Regions from separate parts of the Eubacterium maltosivorans genome, predicted to be linked through region 2. Evidence: riboswitches for the same ligand, from Rfam matches in the RefSeq annotation. Region 2 holds a riboswitch; each other region holds the start of a gene.
The links. A riboswitch is a leader RNA that binds a small molecule or an ion and turns the genes downstream of it on or off. The one in region 2 is predicted to bind cyclic di-GMP.

Region 1: it holds a riboswitch for cyclic di-GMP, as region 2 does, so the genes downstream of both, CPZ25_RS17890 (sensor domain-containing protein) here and CPZ25_RS10905 (type IV pilin protein) in region 2, are expected to answer to the same signal.
Region 3: it holds a riboswitch for cyclic di-GMP, as region 2 does, so the genes downstream of both, CPZ25_RS12990 (helix-turn-helix domain-containing protein) here and CPZ25_RS10905 (type IV pilin protein) in region 2, are expected to answer to the same signal.
Region 4: it holds a riboswitch for cyclic di-GMP, as region 2 does, so the genes downstream of both, CPZ25_RS05915 (M60 family metallopeptidase) here and CPZ25_RS10905 (type IV pilin protein) in region 2, are expected to answer to the same signal.

What each region holds. Positions count from the first base shown of each region.
Region 1 is NZ_CP029487.1:3,851,473-3,856,522, forward strand. Features, by position in the region: gene CPZ25_RS17870 (DUF1538 domain-containing protein) at 1-444, shown strand, start outside; gene CPZ25_RS17875 (DUF1538 domain-containing protein) at 441-1,205, shown strand; gene CPZ25_RS17880 (P-II family nitrogen regulator) at 1,273-1,623, shown strand; gene CPZ25_RS17885 (redox-sensing transcriptional repressor Rex) at 1,783-2,427, shown strand; cyclic di-GMP riboswitch class I at 2,526-2,609, shown strand; gene CPZ25_RS17890 (sensor domain-containing protein) at 2,633-4,756, shown strand; gene CPZ25_RS17895 (carbohydrate-binding domain-containing protein) at 4,797-5,050, opposite strand, start outside.
Region 2 is NZ_CP029487.1:2,274,092-2,279,141, reverse strand. Features, by position in the region: gene CPZ25_RS10920 (PIN domain-containing protein) at 1-203, opposite strand, end outside; gene CPZ25_RS10915 (hypothetical protein) at 187-444, opposite strand; gene CPZ25_RS10910 (O-antigen ligase family protein) at 775-2,043, shown strand; cyclic di-GMP riboswitch class I at 2,321-2,414, shown strand; gene CPZ25_RS10905 (type IV pilin protein) at 2,594-3,016, shown strand; gene CPZ25_RS10900 (type II secretion system protein) at 3,377-3,601, shown strand; gene CPZ25_RS10895 (type IV pilin protein) at 3,799-4,257, shown strand; gene CPZ25_RS10890 (prepilin peptidase) at 4,413-5,050, shown strand, end outside.
Region 3 is NZ_CP029487.1:2,746,916-2,751,965, reverse strand. Features, by position in the region: gene metG (methionine--tRNA ligase) at 1-878, shown strand, start outside; gene CPZ25_RS12995 (LTA synthase family protein) at 961-2,964, shown strand; gene CPZ25_RS12990 (helix-turn-helix domain-containing protein) at 3,002-3,334, opposite strand; cyclic di-GMP riboswitch class I at 3,426-3,513, opposite strand; gene CPZ25_RS12985 (helix-turn-helix domain-containing protein) at 3,605-3,940, opposite strand; gene trxA (thioredoxin) at 4,156-4,479, opposite strand; gene CPZ25_RS12975 (aminotransferase class I/II-fold pyridoxal phosphate-dependent enzyme) at 4,577-5,050, shown strand, end outside.
Region 4 is NZ_CP029487.1:1,193,486-1,198,535, reverse strand. Features, by position in the region: gene pstA (phosphate ABC transporter permease PstA) at 1-613, shown strand, start outside; gene pstB (phosphate ABC transporter ATP-binding protein PstB) at 625-1,386, shown strand; gene phoU (phosphate signaling complex protein PhoU) at 1,398-2,078, shown strand; cyclic di-GMP riboswitch class I at 2,228-2,315, shown strand; gene CPZ25_RS05915 (M60 family metallopeptidase) at 2,433-5,050, shown strand, end outside.

The sequences.
Region 1 (5,050 bases), 1.6 Mb from region 2:
ATCGCCGGCTTTTTTGTGGGCATGTTTGTGACCATTGCCGAGCCGGATGTGCAGGTGCTGGCTGGCCAGGTGGCAGCAGTCTCGGAGGGGAGCATCAACCGGACGATGCTCATCGCTGTGGTCGGCGTTGGGGTCGGTATTTTTCTGGTTATCGCGCTGCTGCGCTTTGTTTTTCAGATGAAGCTGTACCATATCCTGATCATTGGGTATATCGCTGTTTTTGCCCTGTCCTTTTTTACGAACCCTGAGATGGCGCCAGTAGCCTTTGATTCCGGCGGCGTCACTACTGGTCCCATCACAGTGCCCTTTATACTGAGTCTGGGCAGCGGGATCACCAGCGGCGTAAGAACCAGCAGGGAAGGAACAGACAGCTTTGGGATGGTTGCCCTGTCCTCGCTGGGACCGGTGCTGGCCGTCATGATTTTGGGGGTGATCTTCAGATGAGCCTGATCAGTCATTTATTTCACGGTATGCCGGAGGTGGCATGGGAGGTTTTTCTGGCCATCCTGCCCATTGTTTTGATTTTTCTGTTTTTGAACGCCATTGCGCTGCGGCTGCGGGCTCCTATTATCAAGCGGATTATAGGCGGCTTTGTGGTGACTTACCTGGGGCTGGTGCTGTTTCTCCAGGGCGTAAACATTGCCTTTGTACCGGCCGGCGAATTTTTGGGCACAGCCCTTGCAGAGCTTGAGTACAGCTGGATTCTCATTCCGCTGGGCTTTGCCATCGGTTTTCTGGTCGCCTTTGCCGAGCCAGCCGTCCAGGTCATGGTAAAGCAGGTTGAGGAAATGACCAGCGGCGCCATCAAAGCACGCGTTATGCTGCTTGCGATCTCGCTGGGCGTGGCGTTAGCGGTTATGACGGCCATGATCCGGCTGCTGGCCGGTATTTCGCTCTGGTGGATTTTGATTCCGGGCTATATACTGGCCTTTATTCTCGGCCGCTTTGTGGAGCCGAATTTTCTGGCTATGGCCTTTGATAACGGCGGCGTAGCCACTGGCCCCATGTGCTCGACCTTTATTCTGTCTCTTTCAGTGGCTGTGGCGGGCGCGACGCCAGGACGAAATCCGCTGCTGGACGGCTTTGGCGTGGTAGCGCTGATTGCCCTTGCGCCGATTCTGACAACCCTGCTTCTGGGCTTCTTTTATAAGCAGAAGGAGGCCTACAGGAAAAGGCAGTGTGAAAAGCAGCCGCGTGATTCTTAACCGGTATTGACAGAAGATTTTAATCATATATAATATGTAGATTACTTAGCGAATGATGGAGGAAAAAATGGAAGACAGAAATAAGATTAAGACCGAACTGATTGTGGTGATTGTGGAAAAGGATATGTCCGGCGAGGTCATTGACGCGGCCAAACAGGGCGGCGCTGACGGAGCGACCGTTATGTATGGCCGTGGATCCGGCATCCATGAGAACGCCCGGTTTTTCGGCATCACCATTGAGCCTGAAAAGGAGATCGTTCTGATTCTGGTGGACGCGTCCATAAGGAACGCGGTGCTCTGCTCGATCCAGAAGAAAATCGAAATCGACAGGCCGGGCATGGGCATTGCTTTTGTGCTGGATGTGGCCAAGGTGATTGGCAGCCCGCACCTTAACCTGATGTCGGACATCACCGATTAATTGCTTTTAAAGACACCCCGAAGGCGCTTGTTTGCCCGGTTTCTGAAGGAATTAAAAAACTTTGACACTTTTTTAATTAATTCGACCATAAAAATTGACGTTTTTTTAACAACTTGATATAATAAAAAGGATAAGTACGACGCAGGAGGGGAGTGCAGAATGCAAACTTTTTCAAAAAGGGTATCGATGACAGTTGTTAAGCGTCTGCCCAAGTATTACCAGTATTTAACCGATTTACAGGATCAACATATTGAAAAAATCTCGTCTAAGGAGCTGGCGGCTATGATGGGGCTGACCGCCTCGCAGATCCGGCAGGACCTGAATTCCTTTGGCGCTTACGGACAGCAGGGCTACGGCTACAAGGTAAAAGAGCTGAAGGAGGCCATTCGCAAAATTCTGGGGCTTGATCTCCAGTATAACTGCATTATCATCGGTTCTGGGAACCTGGGACATGCCATTGTCAATTACGAGCGCTTTAAGGAAGAGGGCATTCACTTCAAGGCCATGTTCGACGTGGATCCGGATCAGATTGGCAAAAAGGTCGGAGACGTGACTGTGTACCACATGGACGATCTCGACGCCTTTGTGGCGCACCATAAGATTGATATCTGTATCCTGAGTGTACCGCAGAAGGTCGGGCAGGAAACCACAGACCGTGTCGTAGAGCTCGGGATCAAAGCGATCCTGAACTTCGTGCCTCTGGACCTGACGGTGCCGGACGACGTGGTGGTAGAGAGTGTGAACATCACCGACAGTCTGTTTACCTTAACCTACCTGATTAACGAAGAGGAAGAGAACGAATAACCAGAAATACCAGCAGGCTTAAGCCTGCTTTTTTGGTGGAAAATAGGAGTTGTGTTTCAAAAAAATCTATTATATAATAGAGTAAAATATAAACGAGATTAATACTAGGGCAAATCTGCTGAAAGACAGAGACGCAAAGCTACAGGGCCTAAACATACATTGTAGGGTAGCCAGCTGCAGTTAAACCCATAACAGGAGCTGTAAAATGGCAGGAAAAAAGACAAACGAAACCATTGAAAATAATGTTTATAACGTAGCTTTGCGTAATATTTACGACGAGCTCTATGAACTGAACATTACCAAAAATCATTATCGGATCATCTACCATGTAGAGGGTAAATATGTGACGCCGCCAGAAGACGGCGCTTTGACAGACGGTATTGCCGATGTGGCAGCGCACATGATTCACCCGGAGGATTCGAGACGTTTTTTGGATTTTTTTGATATTGATAAAATACACGCGGCACTGGCTTCCGGAAAGACCAGCGTCATTGGAGAGTTCCGTAAGCTTTGGGAGGACGGCGCCTATCACTGGGCCTCGCTGACCGTTTTTCCAGCGGATATTGAAGGCGAGGAGGATGAGATCCTGCTCTGCTTTATCATGGATATTGATTATAAAAAACAGCTGGAAGCCGTTGAGAAGGAAAACCAAAGCCTTCAGAAAAAGCAGATGGATGACGAGCGTTACCGTCTGGTGATTGGGCAGACAAACACCCTGGTATTTGAGTGGAACCCAGAGACCGGAGAGCGCTATTATGCGCCCCGGTTTTCGGAAAATTTTATGGGCAGCTATGACGGCCGGGACATCAAGGAAATCTGGCTTGACGATGGGGTCGTCCACCCCGGCGATATTGAAATATTAAAGCAGAAAATGAGCATGGACGCCATCAGCAACGGGCAGGTAGAGCTGGAAATCCGGCTCTGCAATAAGAAAGGCCGCTATATCTGGTGTAAAATTGTATTTAATGTGCTTTACAATGAGGATGGCGGCATCAGCCGGGTGATCGGTACCCTGAACGACATCGACGAATCCAAGCGCGCGCACGAAACCCTGAAATACCGGGCAGAGTTTGATATGTTAACCGGTATCTATAACATCAATACCTTTTATTCCCGGGCAGAAAAGCTGCTCAGGGAGCATCCGGAGCAGAAATATGCCGTGGTGCGCCTGGATGTCAACCGCTTTAAGTTTATCAATGATCTGTATGGACGGGAGGAGGGAAACCGGCTGCTCCGCTTTATGGCAACTGTTATTTCGGGCCATATGGGGCCGATGGACGCTTTTGGGCGCATGAACAGCGATGTGTTCTGTCTCTGTATGTCCTATGGTTCGGGTGAGCCACTGCTCAGGCGTATTCAGAAAATACTGGCGGAGATTAACCAGTATTCAGAAACCTACCAGGTTATGCCCTCCTGCGGTATCTGCATTGTGAGGGACCGGAATGTCCAGATCAGTATCCTATGCGACTGGGCAAACCTGGCCCAGAAGACCATTAAAGGGAGCCTCATCAAGCAGTGGGCCTTTTACGATAAAAAGCTGAGAGCCAAACAGATTGAGGAGCAGCGGATCGAAAACGAGATGGACGACGCGCTGAAAAAGCACCAGTTCAAGGTGTATCTCCAGCCCAAGCACAATGTGCAGACAGGCAGCGTGATCGGCGCGGAGGCGCTGGTGCGCTGGGATCATCCTGAAAGAGGGTTCCTGACGCCCTACCGTTTCATCCCGCTTTTTGAGCGCAACGGCTTCATCATCAAGCTGGACGAATACGTCTGGGAGGAAACCTGCCGGATCATTAAATCCTGGCTGGACAGGGGGATGGAAGCAGTTCCGGTGTCGGTTAATGTGTCCAGAGTGCAGGTATATAACCCGAATTTTTATAAAAAGCTGCTGCATATTATAAGACGCTACGATATTCCCAAGGCGCTTTTAGAAGTCGAGCTGACTGAGAGCAGCTTTGTAGAGAACACGGTGGATTTGTACCGCGGCATGGAGCGGTTGAGAGAGGAAGGAATCTCCTTTTCAATGGACGATTTTGGATCAGGCTATTCCTCGCTCAATATGCTCAAAAATGTACCGGTCAACACCATTAAGCTGGACCGTGAGTTCTTTAACGAGAGCGTGGCGACCCAGAAAGGTAAAACCATCATTGAGCATACCATCGGCATGATCAACGACCTGGAGCTTCAGGTCATTGCCGAGGGCGTAGAAACGGGCGATCAGGCAGGCTTCCTGAATGCCTGCGGCTGCCAGGCTGCCCAGGGCTACTATTATTCCAGACCCATGCCGGTCGAGGAGTTTGAGAAACGGTTTTTAAAAGAGAGTATTTAAAAAAAGAGCTGCGCGCCAGGTGCAGCTCTTTTTTTAATCCTTATTGTCCCGGCCCGCCCTGCATATCCTGCGGAGTGCTGCTGCCGGGCCGGTTCCCGCCTGGGCCGCCCATGTTGCCGGGACCACCGCCCATACCGCCGCTGTGGGTGCTTCCGTCCTCGCCAATGCTTGTGACGGAGGAAGAAGGGGTGACAGTGGTCAGGTCTGCGCCGCCCTTTGTCAGTGTGTAGGTGACGCCGGTCCGGATATCCGGCGTGCTGATGATAATATTCTGGAATGTCTTAGACGGGGTGT
Region 2 (5,050 bases):
TTAATAAAGTAAAGAAGTCCTTCAGAGATATCCTCTCGGGAAACAGAATAAACTTTCTCTAAAACATATACAATTTCTGCCAGAACTTCGATGCTAAGGGAAACCGTTTCTTTTTGAAGAATTTCTTCTACCTCATTTGCCATTTCCTCATTATCGTTTAAAATAAAACGAAGAACGGCATTTGCATCAAAGAGTATCGTCATTGGTATGCTTTTCCTTTACAGCATTTGACCATGCGTTTTTTTCTTGAACGATTTTCTGCGGATTGGCATATTTTGCAAAAAGCCCTCTTGAAGAACCTTTTTTTGCCGTTAATCGTGCGAGTTCCTTTTCATCGGCATATTCGTCTAAAACTGTTATTTTAACAAGCTGATTTTTTTTCAAGCGCAGCTTTTCAAGGGGTAAAATATTTTTTCCGTCATAGTAACCTTTTGATGCCAGCATATGATCGCCTCCTGTTTAGATGATTTAACTTTATTATAGCTTATTTTGAGACGTGCCACAAGTTAAACTCAGCGATTCTTAATTGTCTTTAAAACACATCCCGAAATCCCGAAAAGGCGCCGGCGGTGATTGCCGGCGCCTTTTGGTGTGTTGGGCCCAGCTTTCCAGGCTTCTACAGTTCTTTAGAGACATCCGTAAATTGAGCAAATAAAGCTTGAGAAAGATCCGCCTTTAGCGGGGTGTAGCAAGCAGAGATATAAAATTGACAATTCAAGAGGTGCTTATGAATAAAATATGCTACAATTAAAAAAACAGATGTTGAGGAAAACGATGAGAAAATTCGAACTTCAAACAGCAGTCTCCACAGTACTGGCCATTATTGCCGGGGCAGTGCCGCTGATCATTGTGCCGCCCTTTGGCGATACCCTGTATATGCCAAAGCTGATGACCATTGAGGTACTGGTTTTTGGTCTGCTGCTTTTATATGTGCGGCCCATTACCGCATATTTTAGCGAGAAGCCCAAAATACCGCTGCCGGTAAAGCTTGTGCTGCTGTACCTGTTGTGCGTGACCGTCACGCTTCCCTTTTCGACGGATATCATGCTGTCGCTTAAGGGGCGGTCCTTTCGGCTGGAGAGCTACTCCGCTATTTTGTTTTATGGTATTTTAATGATGCTGGGGGCTTTTTTCTATACCTTTAAGCGCTGGCATGTACGGTTATACGCCGTGGGCGTATCCTGTGTGGCTGTTTATGGCATCTTTCAGAAATTTGGGCTGGATTTTCAGCCACAGGACCCTTTAATGTACGGCGGCCCAGGCGCATCCTATGCTACCATCGGCAACCCTAATTTTCTGGGCTCATTTTTGACATTGGCGCTGCCAATTCTCTTATACGCCTTTATCAAAGGGCCAAGGGCTTACCTTCTGCCCTGCGGGCTGGTCTATTTCTGCCTGCTGTGCACCAATACCCGCGGCGCTTGGATTGGCAGCTTTCTGGGGTTTGTGCTGCTGGGCGTGTTTCTGCTGAGAGAAAAAGAAAACCGCCGCCGCTTCGCAGTGGCGAGCGGTGTGTTTGTGCTTTTAACCTTTATTTTCCTGTTTGTGAATACAGGTTTTGGCGCGCGGTTTCTCAGTGTTTTTACGGATTTGTCGAAGATCATCAAGGGAAACGACTGGGAAAAGGGCGGATCATACCGGCTTTTTATCTGGTCAAAAACCCTTGAGCTTATCAAGCTGCGTCCCCTGACCGGCTTTGGCATTGAGACCCTGGGCAAGGTGATGGGCCAGTATTTTGAGCGTGATATTGTAAGGGTGACCGGACACCACCTGGTCATCGACCGTGCCCATAATGAGTACCTGCACATTGCTGTGAGCAGCGGAATCCCTGCGGCTTTTACTTATCTGGCCTTTGAGGGGACGACGCTGTACCAGGGCTTTAAAAGCTGGCGGCAGTCTCCCATGCTTATACCGCTTGTCTGCAGCGTGTCTGCTTATATGGCCGCTTCCTGTTTCAACATTTCTGTGGTGACCGTGGCGCCTGTTTTCTGGATATTTTGCGGAATAATGGTGCGGTTAAGCAATAAAATCAATCAAATTTGAATATGATTTAAGGAAATAAAAAATTGAAAAATTTTTGAAAAAGATTGAGTGTTTTACTCAAATTGTGCTGTTTTTACCATTAGTTTAATATTGGTGGTAAATGAAACAGCATTTATAATAACTTATAGCTATAAGAAAAGCGAAAAATGCAGATTTGTATGGTTTTAAAAGTGTGCAAACCTGTATTAATGGTGAATGACATGAACCTTTTAGAATATTTAAAAGTAACTGGTTTTTATAGTTCTTGACAAATGTCCGAATCAGTTGTAGAATAGAATTGTTCAAAAGGCAAAGCGGAGCGAAAGCCCGTGGCGCAAAACTACAGGGTCTACGTCGGCAGCTCCAGGCCGATATGACAGCCAGCTGCCAAAACGGTGGATGGCCGAAAACTCCTGTTTGGTTTCCGGCTGTTTTTATTTTTTGAGCAGCCTTTAACAAAAAGGACTGCTGGGGCAAGTAATGACAATGTTTATAACCGTCATGGCGCGGACGGTTAAAATAAAGGTTTATATTTAAAGGTAAACAAGAGAACATAAAAGGAGAGATGTAAATGATTCAGATGATTAACAAGCTGAAGAAAAACCAGAAAGGTTTTACTTTAGTTGAACTCATTGTTGTATTGGTTATTTTGGCAATTTTAGCAGCGTTCACGATTCCGGCGATGTTGGGGTTTATTGAAGATGCAAAAGGAAAAGCTTATGTTTCACAAGCAAGAGAAGTGTACTTAGCAGGACAAACTGTGGCTACAGAACAAACGCTTGCGGATGGTACCGAAATTACAAGTACTGGAACTGGCCCAGCGGCTACTGCTGTAAAAGATAAATTAAACAGCGATATCCCTGCAAGTGCTACATGGACTATTAAAATAGGTGATGGCTCGAGAATAACAAAAGTAGAATATAAAGACGGTGGATTCACAGTTACGATTGATGAAACGGTATCCGGTGGCAATGCAGTAATTAAAAAAGATTAAAACGATAAATGTTTAGTAAAAGATAAAGATATACCTGTTGCTTTTTAAAAAAAGTAAATAATCAAGGCCGAGCTTGCAGCGCCGCAGCCGGCCTTTTCTCCCATTTTAACAGGCGCTTTTTTTATTGCCGAAAGAAAAACAAAATATAGTGGACAGCTGATCGTTGATAGTGGATAGTTTTGGAACAAATTTGCGCGGCAAATTTGATTTAGATCAAATTGCCTTTGTCAATTTGTACATTAACTATCAACTGTCCATTATCAACGATCAACTGCTTTTCAGGATTTCGGGAGGGGTTTTTTAATGGAAAATGAAGAATGGCACAGCAGGATTCCGATTTTCTGAACAGGGGGCAGGAAAATGAAGTTTCTAAAGCAAAGATTAAAGCACAATGCGCAGTCCCGTTCGGGCTTTACCTTAGTCGAGCTGATCGTGGTGCTGGTGATCCTGGCCATTTTAACCGCCTTTACCATCCCTGCCATGCTGGGGTTTGTGGAGGACGCCAAAGGAAAAGCCGCCATTGCAGAAGCCAGAGAGGTTTATGTGGCAGCACAGTCGGAAGCTCCGCCGAAGTCACAAAAATAAAATAACCCTCCAACCCGTATCCCGAAAAAACAGTGGATAGTTGACAGTTGATAGTGGATAGTTTCGGAACCTTTTTGCATAGCAAAAAGGAGTTAAATAGCGGCCGCAGGCCGCATCGAATCAAATCCGCACGGCGGATTTGCACCAAAACTATCCACTATTCACTGTCAACTCTCAACTAAAAAAGAGGTGCCCCCATGACCCTTCGCCGCAAACTTAAAATGCTCATCAAAAGCCCCTCCGGCTTCACCATGATGGAGCTCATCACCGTCATTGTGGTCATTGCCCTGCTGGCAGTGATCATCATTCCGGGGTACCTCCATTTTATCGACGACGCCAAAAAGGACGCGGCCATTGCCGAGGCCAGAACCATCTACCTGGCGGCTCAGATACGGGCCACAGAGTTTAAATCCGCCGAAACAGCGGAAAACCCCTACCGCATACCAGACGCGAACGACCTTCGGGATCTGGTGGGGCCAGACAACATCTACGAAGGGGTCACAAAGCTGACCATTGTGGACGACAACCGGGACGGTACCATTGATAAAATTGAGATGATTAAAAATAACATCAATGTTATAATTGAACCAGGAAAGCGCGTTGTGGTTGACGGGAAGGAAGTTTCAGCCTACAAAGGAGAAACAGACGTCAAGTAGCGAATGATAATAACAGTGGATAGTTGATAGTGAGTAGTTAAGGAACAAAATCACTCTGTGATTTTGAATTCAAATCAAATTTGCAAAGCAAATTTGTTCCGTAACTATCAACTATCCATTATCAACTATTCACTAAAAAGCCTGGAGGTTCATCTTTGGAAGATTCTTTAACCTTAATCTATTTTGTATTGTATGCCTTTGTCTTTATCTTTGGCTGTATGATTGGCAGCTTTTTGAATGTGGTGATCTACCGGGTGCCCATTGGCATTTCCATTGCCAGGGGCCGGTCCTTTTGCCCAAACTGCGGCAAGCCCATTGCGTTTTATGATAATATCCCACTGCTCAGCTATCTTTGGCTGCGGGGAAAATGCCGGAAATGTGGGGCGAAGATTGCGCCGCGGTATTTCTTTACCGAGCTATGCGGCGGGCTGCTGGCCCTGCTCATGGCCTGGCACTATGATTTTGGGCTTCAGGCAGTGGTTGGGTTTGCGGTGGCGGCCATTTTATTGGCGGTTACCCTCATTGATTTCGATACCATGACCATTCCCAACGGCCTGGTCATCGCTTTGATCATTCCCGCGGCGGCAAGCTATTTTGTATTTCTGGAGCCCAGCCTTATTTCCCGGGTAATCGGTGTGTTTGTCATATCGGTCCCCATGCTGGTGTTATCCCTGGTTATCCCCGGCGGCTTTGGCGGCGGCGACGTCAAGCTGATGGCTGTGGCCGGGTTTCTCCTCGGCTGGCCCTGCACCCTGCTGGCCACCTTTATTGGCCTGGTGCTGGGCGGCATCGT
Region 3 (5,050 bases), 470 kb from region 2:
GTAATCTCCTGAGTCGGACAGTGGCCATGACCGTGAAATATTTTGGCGGTGTGATTCCGGCTGAGCGTGAAAGCGGTGAGTTTGACGCTGACCTCGCTGCCTTGGCCGTGGAAACTCCCGGCGTTGTGGAAGATTACATGAATAAACTGGACTTTAGCCGTGCGCTGGAGGCGATCTGGAAGCTGGTATCCCGAACAAATAAATACATCGATGAGACACAGCCCTGGGTTTTGATCAAAGATCCTGAAAAGAAAGCCCGGCTGGCAATGGTTATGTATAATCTGACAGAGTCTCTCAGAATAATTTCTGTGCTCGTAAGCTCTGCAATGCCGGATACCGGCGTTAAGATCGCCGATGAGCTCAAGGTGCCGGAGGAACTCAGGACTTGGGAAAGCATCCAGTCCTTTGGAAAATATCCGGACGGCATCCAGGTAGAACGCTGTGAACCGATCTTCCCGAGAATTGAAGTAAAGAAGGAAAAACCAGAGCAAAAGCAGCAGCCTAAAAAGGAAAAACAGGCGAAGAAGGAAGAAAAAACCGAGGTGCCGGAAGGTCTGATCACCATTGACGATTTTGCCAAGGTTGAGATGAAGGTCGCGGAGGTTATCTCCTGTGAACAGCACCCTGACGCAGACCGACTGCTGGTATTCCAGCTGGATCTGGGGACAGAAAAGCGCCAGATTATTTCTGGAATCGCCAAATATTATAAGCCTGAAGACCTTGTGGGTAAAAAGGTGATTGTATGTACAAATCTGAAACCAGTAATGCTGCGCGGACTGGAGTCCAACGGAATGATTCTTTCCGCTGTAAAAGGAAAAAAATTGAGTATTCTGACGGTCGACGGCGATGTGATTCCAGCCGGTGGTAAAGTAAGCTAAAAGAGTAAAACTTAATTTGTATTGAAAATGACACAAAATCTCCCGTTTAATGGTATAATATCCAGAGAACGGGAGGTTTTTTTTGGATTCTGTAATCAATTTAACAACGAGTAAAAAAAGAATATTGGCGGCGCTGGCGGCAGTGGCAGCGCTGAGCCTGAGTCTGGCGCTTTGCTACCAGATGATGGGCTTTGATGAGGGCTACCTGAATACAGCAGGGCTGTGTGTGTTTATGATCGGGCTGGCCATCTTTTCAAATATAGCGTGCCGGGAACGGGCGGCAGCTCTGTGGAACGTGCTGCTGCTTGTCCTGTCCTCAGCCTTTTCCTATACCATCTTCCAGATTTTTCAGGAAGCACCCTTCGATACGGAGGGGATCCGTTTGTTTTTAAATCTGGCCTGCTGTATGGCAGTCTATGTGTTTTTATATATTATAACCGGGCGGATGAGAACGTCTTTGATAGGCGGAGGAATTCTGATGTATATTTTTGGACTGGCTGGCTACTTTGTCCGTCTGTTCAGAGGAGATACGCTGCTCTATACGGATCTGTTCTCAGCAAAGACAGGACTCCAGGTCGCCTCAGCTTATCATTTTGAGCTCAGCGGCACCATTTTGCTTGCTGCGCTGGTTTTGACGGCGCTGTTGTTCTGGGCCTTTAAAGCAAACGGCAGCATTCACGATAAATACAAAAGCCGTAAGCTGAGGCTGACAGCTTTTGTAACACTGACCATCACCTTTGGTCTGTTTTTTGAGACCAATGTGGAGCGGTATTATTATGCCTGGGATATGCCGGTTAACGGTTACCCCTATACTTTTACGGTCAATGCCAAGCTTTCCCATGTCAGGGAACCCGAGGGCTATGACCTGGCGTTTTTGGGCGAGAGCATCAAAAATGTTCAGCAGCCCATGACCACCGGGGCCGTCGGGCGGGGCGGGACAACGGAAAAAGCCGCTGCAGGACCTGGAGTGAAAAACAATCATAAACCCAATATCATTGCCATTATGAATGAGTCCTTCAGCGATTTGCGGACCGTGGGGGATTTTTCCACCAATATTGACGTTATGCCCTTTATTGACAGCCTGCAGGAGAATACCATTAAAGGGAATCTTTATGTGTCGGTTTTCGGTGGAGGTACCTGTGACTCCGAATATGCCTTTCTGACCGGAAATACGACGGCTTATCTGCCGGAAAATGCAAGACCCTATCAACTGTATATTAAGGTTCCGGCGCCCAGCCTTACGTCAACGCTGAACTATGAGGGCTACAACAGCTATGCCATCCATCCCGGAGAGCGGAACGCCTGGAACCGTGACAAGGTTTATCCGAATTTTGGCTTTCAGCAGTTTTTCTCAGAAGAAGAATTTTTGGAATCGCAGACGCTTAGAGAAAAATGGGTCAGCGATGCGGCCACCTATGACAAGGTCATTGATCTTTATGAGAACAAGGGGGATAATCCGCTGTTTGTCTTTGATGTGACCATCCAAAACCACGCTGGCTACCAGATGAACGCTGATGATCTTGATCCAGTGCTTCTGGAGGGGATGGAGGGAAGTTACCCCGAAACCGAGCAGTATTTATCTCTGATGCGAAACTCCGACGCAGCGTTTAAAGGTCTGATCGATTATTTCAGCGGGCAGGATGAGCCCACGCTGATAGTTATGTTTGGAGATCACCAGGCATATATTGAGCAGGCATTTTATGAAGAGCTCATGCAGAAGCCTTTGGATCAGTGGAGCACAGAGGAGCTGCAGAAGCGTTACGTCACGCCCTTTGTCATCTGGGCAAACTATGACATCCCGGAGGCCCAGGTGGATAAGCTGAGCATAAATTACCTTTCCAGCCTGCTGCTGGAGCAGGCCGGTATCCAGGGGACGCCCTACAATGATTATTTAATGAGGCTGTCTGAGACACTGCCGGTTATTAATTCTGTAGGGATTATCGATAATGAGGAGCAGTACTTCAGAAGGGGAGACCCGACGATCCACGACCGAGAGGTTCTGGAATACCAGCAGATGCTCTACAATAATATGCTGGATACAGCAAGGCGGCGAAACGATTTGTTTTACCCGGCCGCAGACTTTTAATTAAAAAACCCGGATCGATAAGATCCGGGTTTTTTAGCTATTTTTTCAATTTAAAGCCATCAGTCATTACCTTGATGACATCGCACACGATTTTAGATTGCTCGTCGTCCAGCCCTTCCATTGCAGTGGACAGAAAGTGAATCCGGCTGGTAAAGGACTCGACGGGAAAATCGGCAAGAAGCGCGCTGACAGGAACCTCCAGTGCTTCGGAGATAGTGATGAGTGTTTCAAGTTTGGGCAGATGGGTGCCGCGTTCCAGCATGCTCAGATAATTCGGTGTAATATGAACACGTTCCGCGAGCTGGTACTGCGTCAGTTTTTTATCAAGACGGGCTTCACGAATATGCCTGCCAATAACTTTATTATCCATTGTGGTTAACTCCTCTGCGTGAGATTGGGGCAATAAAAAGACCCCGGCACACAAACCAAGGCAGGGAGATTGCATTCAGTAAGTTTAATACCCGAGCAACCGGCTGTCATTTCATCTCCTGATGAATTAGACCCTTGGCTTTGCGTCACTACCTTTCAGTAGTTTTGCCCTATTTCAAAATGATTCGGATGTATATTATTTACTATAACTCACAATGCGAATGAAGTCAATATTCAATTATAGTTTTGTCCAAGAATTTAAACAAATAATTCAGTGATTTGTTGTTTTGAAATGGTCACACATCAGTTTGACCATATCCTGCACTAAAGTGAGCTCCTCATCTGACAGATTGTCAGACGGAATGGCGAAAGAAGTGTGCGTTTCTTTGCGAGATTCTGCGTGGTCTTCCATCAGAAGATCGTCGGCTGAAACGGACAGGATATTGGCCAGATTGATAAAAGTTTCCAGCCGGGGCAGCTGCGCTCCCCTTTCAATGATACTGAGGTATGTGGGGGTGATACCGGCTTTTTTAGCCAGCTGGTTTTGTGTAAGACGGGCGTCTTTTCGAAACTGGCGAAGCCGCTGCCCGAGGTATTTACTGTTCATCTGGAGTTCCTCCCGAGTGTTTGACAGATATGATTGAAAATAAGGAATCTATAAACAATTTTCATAGTAACATATTTTTGAAAAAGGTTCAAGGATTTTCGAAATAATAGTTATAAAAATAGAATAAAAAGAGAAACGTCTTGTATTGTAAAAGAAAATTTAATAAAAAATAGTTCGATAAAAAAAGACCATGCCCGAAGCGTGGTCTGAAAAACTTATAAATTTTTTAGGGTATCAATGTATTCCTGCTTATCGCGGCTTCCCACGAAACGTTCGACTTCACTGCCGTCCTTTAAGAATACACAGGTCGGGATGCTCATGACATGAAACTGTCTGGCCAGGTCAGTATTTTCATCTACATTCAGCTTGCAGATTTTGGCGGTTGAAGGGACTTCGCCGGCGATTTCTTCGATGATCGGAAGGAGAGCCTTACAGGGACCACACCATTCAGCCCAAAAATCAACCATGACAGGGCCTTCCGTATAGTTCAGCACTTCCGATTCAAAGTTAGTCATATCGACAGAGATGATATTTGCCATCTTTTTCACTCCTTGAATTTTTTTACAGAGATTATCATACCAATAATCCATCTAAAAATAAAGGGGAAAAATCCGGATTTTATGATAAAATAAATTCATGAAAAAACGACTTTTATATACAAGATTACAAGAACTCAGTGACAGAGGGGCTTTGCGGTTTCATATGCCCGGGCACAAGGGAAATTTTTGTTTTGATAATGAAAACTGGGCAACTCTGGATGTCACAGAGATACCTGGCGCGGATAACCTGCACGATCCCTCCGATATTCTTTTAAAGGTTCAGAAAAAGCTGGCAGAAGCTTACGGGTCGGAGGAGGCCTGTATTCTGGTAAACGGCACCACAACCGGCATACAGAGTGCCATTATGGGTGTTTGCAGAGAAGGCGAGAGCCTTCTGGTGCCGTTAAACTGCCACCGTTCTGTTTATGCAGGGCTGGCCCTGGGCAGGATAAAAGGTGTTTATTTTGAACCGGAATACGATGCGCGGCTGGGCTTTGGAAAATGTATTTCTCTGGAACAGGTAGAAAAAAATCTGCGGGAGCACCCAGAGGTAAAGGGGATGATACTGGTC
Region 4 (5,050 bases), 1.1 Mb from region 2:
TATCGCGCTGCCGATCGGTATTTTAGCAGCCATCTATATGACGGAATACGCCAAGCCCGGCCGACTGGTCAACGCGATCCGCTTTGCAACGGAATGCTTGTCGGGGATACCTTCTATTATTTTTGGTCTTTTTGGTATGGCGTTTTTCGTGGTCGCGCTCAAATTTCAAATATCCTTACTGTCAGGGAGCTTAACCGTGGCGATTATTCTGCTTCCGGTCATTATACGGAGTACAGAGGAAGCCCTGAAAACCGTCCCGGTCAGTTACCGCGAAGGCTCCCTGGCTCTTGGGGCAACAAAGCTGCAGACCGTGTTTAAGGTCGTGCTGCCATCTGCAGTCCCCGGTATTGTGACGGCGGTGCTCTTAAGTATTGGCCGTGTGATCGGCGAATCTGCGGCGCTGCTGCTCACTGCGGGCACCGTTGCGCAGATTCCGGGAACGCTGCTTTCGCCGGGGAGCACACTGACGGTTCAGGCCTACTATGTGGCTAAAGAGGAAGGAAATATCGAACTGGCCTGTGCTATTGGTATTATTATTGTATTGATTGTCATTGTATTGAATATTTTATCAAGACTGGCAGCGGACAAGCTGGATGTTGCCCATAAAAAATAGACGAGGTTAAAATGGATAAGAAGAAAAAATTTGATGTGAAGGATCTGGATTTGTATTATGGTGATTTTCAGGCCTTAAAAAAAATCAATATTGATATTTATGAAAATGAAGTGACCGCTTTTATCGGCCCGTCAGGCTGTGGAAAATCTACATTTCTGCGCTGTCTGAACCGCATGAATGACTTAATTGACTCGGTTCGTATCGAGGGGACCCTGAATTTTGACGGTAAAAATATCTATGAAAAAGATACGGACGTTATCCAGCTCAGAACAAAGGTGGGCATGGTTTTCCAAAAACCTAACCCGTTTCCGATGAGTATCTACGATAATATCGCCTATGGTCCAAAATGCCAGGGCTTGAAAGATAAGAAGAAACTTGATAAAATTGTACACGACAGTCTGGTAGGAGCGGCTCTGTGGGATGAAGTCAGCGACCGTCTGGGCAAATCCGCCCTCGGCCTTTCCGGTGGGCAGCAGCAGCGTCTGTGCATTGCCAGGACCATCGCCATGCAGCCAGAGGTTATCCTGATGGATGAGCCAACCTCGGCCCTTGACCCAATTGCTACTTCAAAAATTGAAGATTTGATGGAGGAGCTTAAAAAGGACTACACCATTATCATCGTCACACATTCCATGCAGCAGGCTGCCAGAATTTCAGACAGAACCGCTTTCTTCCTTATGGGAGAAATTATTGAGTACAATGAGACAAATACTATTTTCATGAATCCAGAAGATAAACGGACTGAGGATTATATTACCGGCCGATTTGGTTGATAAAGGAGCGAATGATGCGAGAAGTTTATAACGAAGAATTAAAAACCATTAAGAATGAAATTTTATTGATGTCTTCCCAGGCAGAACGCATGCTGTCGGATTCGATTACGGCGCTGGAAGAACAAAATGTCAAGCTGGCCAGAAGCGTCATCAGCCGGGATGACATTGTGGATTTAAAGGAAATCCAGCTTCAGCAGATTGTCAGCGAGGTGATTGCGAGGCAGCAGCCCGTCGCAGGGGATTTGAGAAGACTTTCCTCCACCTATAAAATTATTACAAATCTTGAAAGAATCGCTGACCTGGCGGTGAATATCTGCCAAAAGGTGATCTGCCTGCGTAAGGAAGAGTACTATAAAAAACTGGACAATATCCCGCAGATGGCAAAGATGGTGGAAGATCAGCTTAAAATGTGTATTCAGGCTTATATTGACGAGGATATCAGCAAGATGGATGATGTGATCCGTTATGAGGATGAAATCGACCGTTTGAACAATACCCTGCACAGCGACTGCATCGCAGAGATCAACCAAAATCCGGAAATGGCGCTTCAGGCTATGAGCTTTTCTTTTATAGGGAGCCATTTGGAAAGAATTGGTGATCATGCCACTAATATTTTTGAGACCGTCTATTTTATTGTCACTGGAAATTATATGGATTTTAATGACTTAAATACAATCCCAGAGGACGAATAAACCATAGGTTTTATCCTGGACCAGAGTAGATTTTTGCGCTGGTCTTTTTTTTATTTATGCAAAATAATCAAAGAATCTTGACGAAAAGAATCGTGCTTGATATAATGAGGCATAATCTATACTGATTTTAATTTAATAACGTTTTTAATATGTAAAAAGGGCAAATCTGCTGAAAGGCAGAGACGCAAAACTAAAGGGCCTAAAGCCGTTAAACGACGATGGCAGCCAGTTGCTACAGCAATCCATGATTAGTAGGTGGATACCCCACGGCTGCGCCCTTTTGCAGCCGTTTTTTATTTTTAGAAACAGGATTAATTAAAGATCATTCATCAGAATAAGGAAAGGGAAAAGAACATGAAAAAATGGTTGGCTTGTTTTATGTCCGTTGTGATGCTGTTTGCGAGCTTTCCGATATCCATTTTGGCAGAGGAAACTGTACAGGAGACCTCCTCCGAAACTGCGGAAACGGATATTGTGACGGAAAATCAGGAAGAGGCCGGGCCAGAGGAAGCCTTGGAGGGCATCTCCTCTTTGGCAGATGAAGCTTCAGAGCCGCAGGCGGAAGATGAAAAAGACAGCATGATCCGCACTGGCGGATCCGCTGAACTTGTCGGGAATATGGAGGTGGAAATCCATTTTGCCCAGCCCAAGACAAAGCTGCTTGAAACCGCTGTCCTGACACTGGCTTCCGATGACGGCACCGTAAAGGAAATCCTATTAAAAGATATCGTAAATGAAAAAATCTTAACTGATTTTGGCGGCAGGAGCATTCAGTACAAAACCTTGCTTTTTGATAAAGCTTCCGATAACGGGGAGAGCAGCAATGTTTTTTACGATGCACAAAACCCAGATGCAAAAATTTATTTTGCCAATGTCAATTTGTATAATCTGCCAGTCGGCGACTATACAATAACTGTTTCGGATATGGGGATAATCCCTGTGCAGGCACGGGTACGCCTTGAGGGAAGCTCGAAACGTGTCGAGTTTATGGACGGTGCAGTTTTAGCTGGAGACGTAGATAGTAACGGTATTATTGACGATGCCGACTACGACGCTGTCATGAAAAAGCTGGGCTCCTCCGAAACCGATTATGATCTTAATGGAGATGGACTTGTCGATATTGTCGATCTGGTCTATCTGCAGGAAAATATGGGCGAGGCCTATGATGCCGAAAAGGTACAGATCAGTGATACGTCCCCGATTGTGGATCCGGGAAATGTGGTCATTGAAAAAAATGTATCCAATCCTGTCGTGGTTAAAAGCGGTGATATTGCTCAGCTTTTCAGCACGGCTTCTGACCAGGCAGCATCAGTCCAGTTCGCCAAAGAGGATGAAGGTGTGATTTCTGAGGAAGCGCCGCTGGAGATTCCGCTTGTCATGCAGGAACCCGTCAAGGCAACAGAACTGCGGATTGCCCCCAATGAACTAGGCCTTGAAAATGCGCCCAGAAGGGGACGTGTTGAGGTGGTCGATGAATTCGGGGAAAAAGAAACCCATAGTTTTGACCTCCAGGACAAAGTGGATTATCTCTTTTTAACCGATGAAGCTTCCCCGTCGACCATTGTCATTAATTTGGATAAACAGGTAGCCATCAAAAAGGTTACCATCTTTGTGACAGAGACCAATAAGGCGAGCAGCAATCTTGCGGAAATCTCAAAAGTTGAATTTTTAAATAATACCAAGGATAAAATCGTTGAGCAGGTTACGAGCATACCTGCAAATGTCAAAGTGGTTTCTGGCAACGAAAGTCTGACGGTCAGCTGGGAGGCACAGCCCAATGTAACCGGCTATGAAGTAAAGATGAGTTTTACAAACCCTAAAACCGGTAAAAATGAGACTACGCTGACTGCAGTGGATGGAACTTCTCTGACAATTAACGATTTAATCAATTTTGTGGCATATAAAATTTCAGTACAGTCGGTTAACCGTTCCGAAAGCGGAAATTGGGAAAGTGGTTTCAGTGCTCTGGTTATCGGAACGCCAATGCCAACCTCAGTGCCTGAAAGGCCAGAGGGTATAACCTTAAAAGGCGGATACCGCCAGATCACTGTCAATTGGGAAAAACAGAAAAATTCTACCGGATATAATGTCTATTACCGTGAAAAAGGGATGGGCGACTATATAAAGGCCGGGGATTTGAGCGGCACCAGCTATGTAATTGAAAACCTTAAGGACCAAGCTGAATACGAGGTCTATCTGACAGGCTATAACGCTATTGGAGAAGGCGCAAAATCGCCGGTATACACCTGCGCGACCGAGTCCATTGATCCGCCGGTCACTTCGAACTATAAGCTGATTAACCGGGCCGGAGAGGTGAACCAGCCGACTGCTCACATCAAAGATGTCACATATCCTTATTTAAAGGAGAGTGATTACGAGAAAGCTTTTGATAAGTTTGATATTGTAGATAATGATTACACCTCATACTGGAACTATGGCGGCTGGAACGCTGGCGGCTGGGCCGGCGCCCTGCAGGCACCGGTCGTTGAATTTGACCAGTCTTATGAGATGAATGATATTGTGCTGGTGCGTGGCGAAGGCGAGCCGAGCACTTACAATGCTTATATGAAAATCCGATGGTGGGATGAAAAAGGACAGGCTCACGACCTGAATATCGGCAATAATTTTGCGGTTCAGTCTAAAAAAAGCACGAACGGCAAAGAATATTACCGTATCCGCCTAAACGAAAAAATTAAGCCTGTCAAAATTCAGATTAACCCGGCGCTTTATTGGGCTGGCGCGCCAAATGCACGCTGCCGGATTTCAGAAATAAAATTTTATGAATATGATAGTTTGGCAGATGAGACAAATGCCCTGTTTGTGGATGATTTACATGTGGAGCTGAAAGACAGCATAACGATGGAATATGTTGATAAGCTTATTGAGCGGGCCAATACGCCGGACCCTGTCAGCGGTGAATTTCATCCGGATAAGGATTCCATTCTTTCTGAGCTGACATTGGCAAAGGCTAT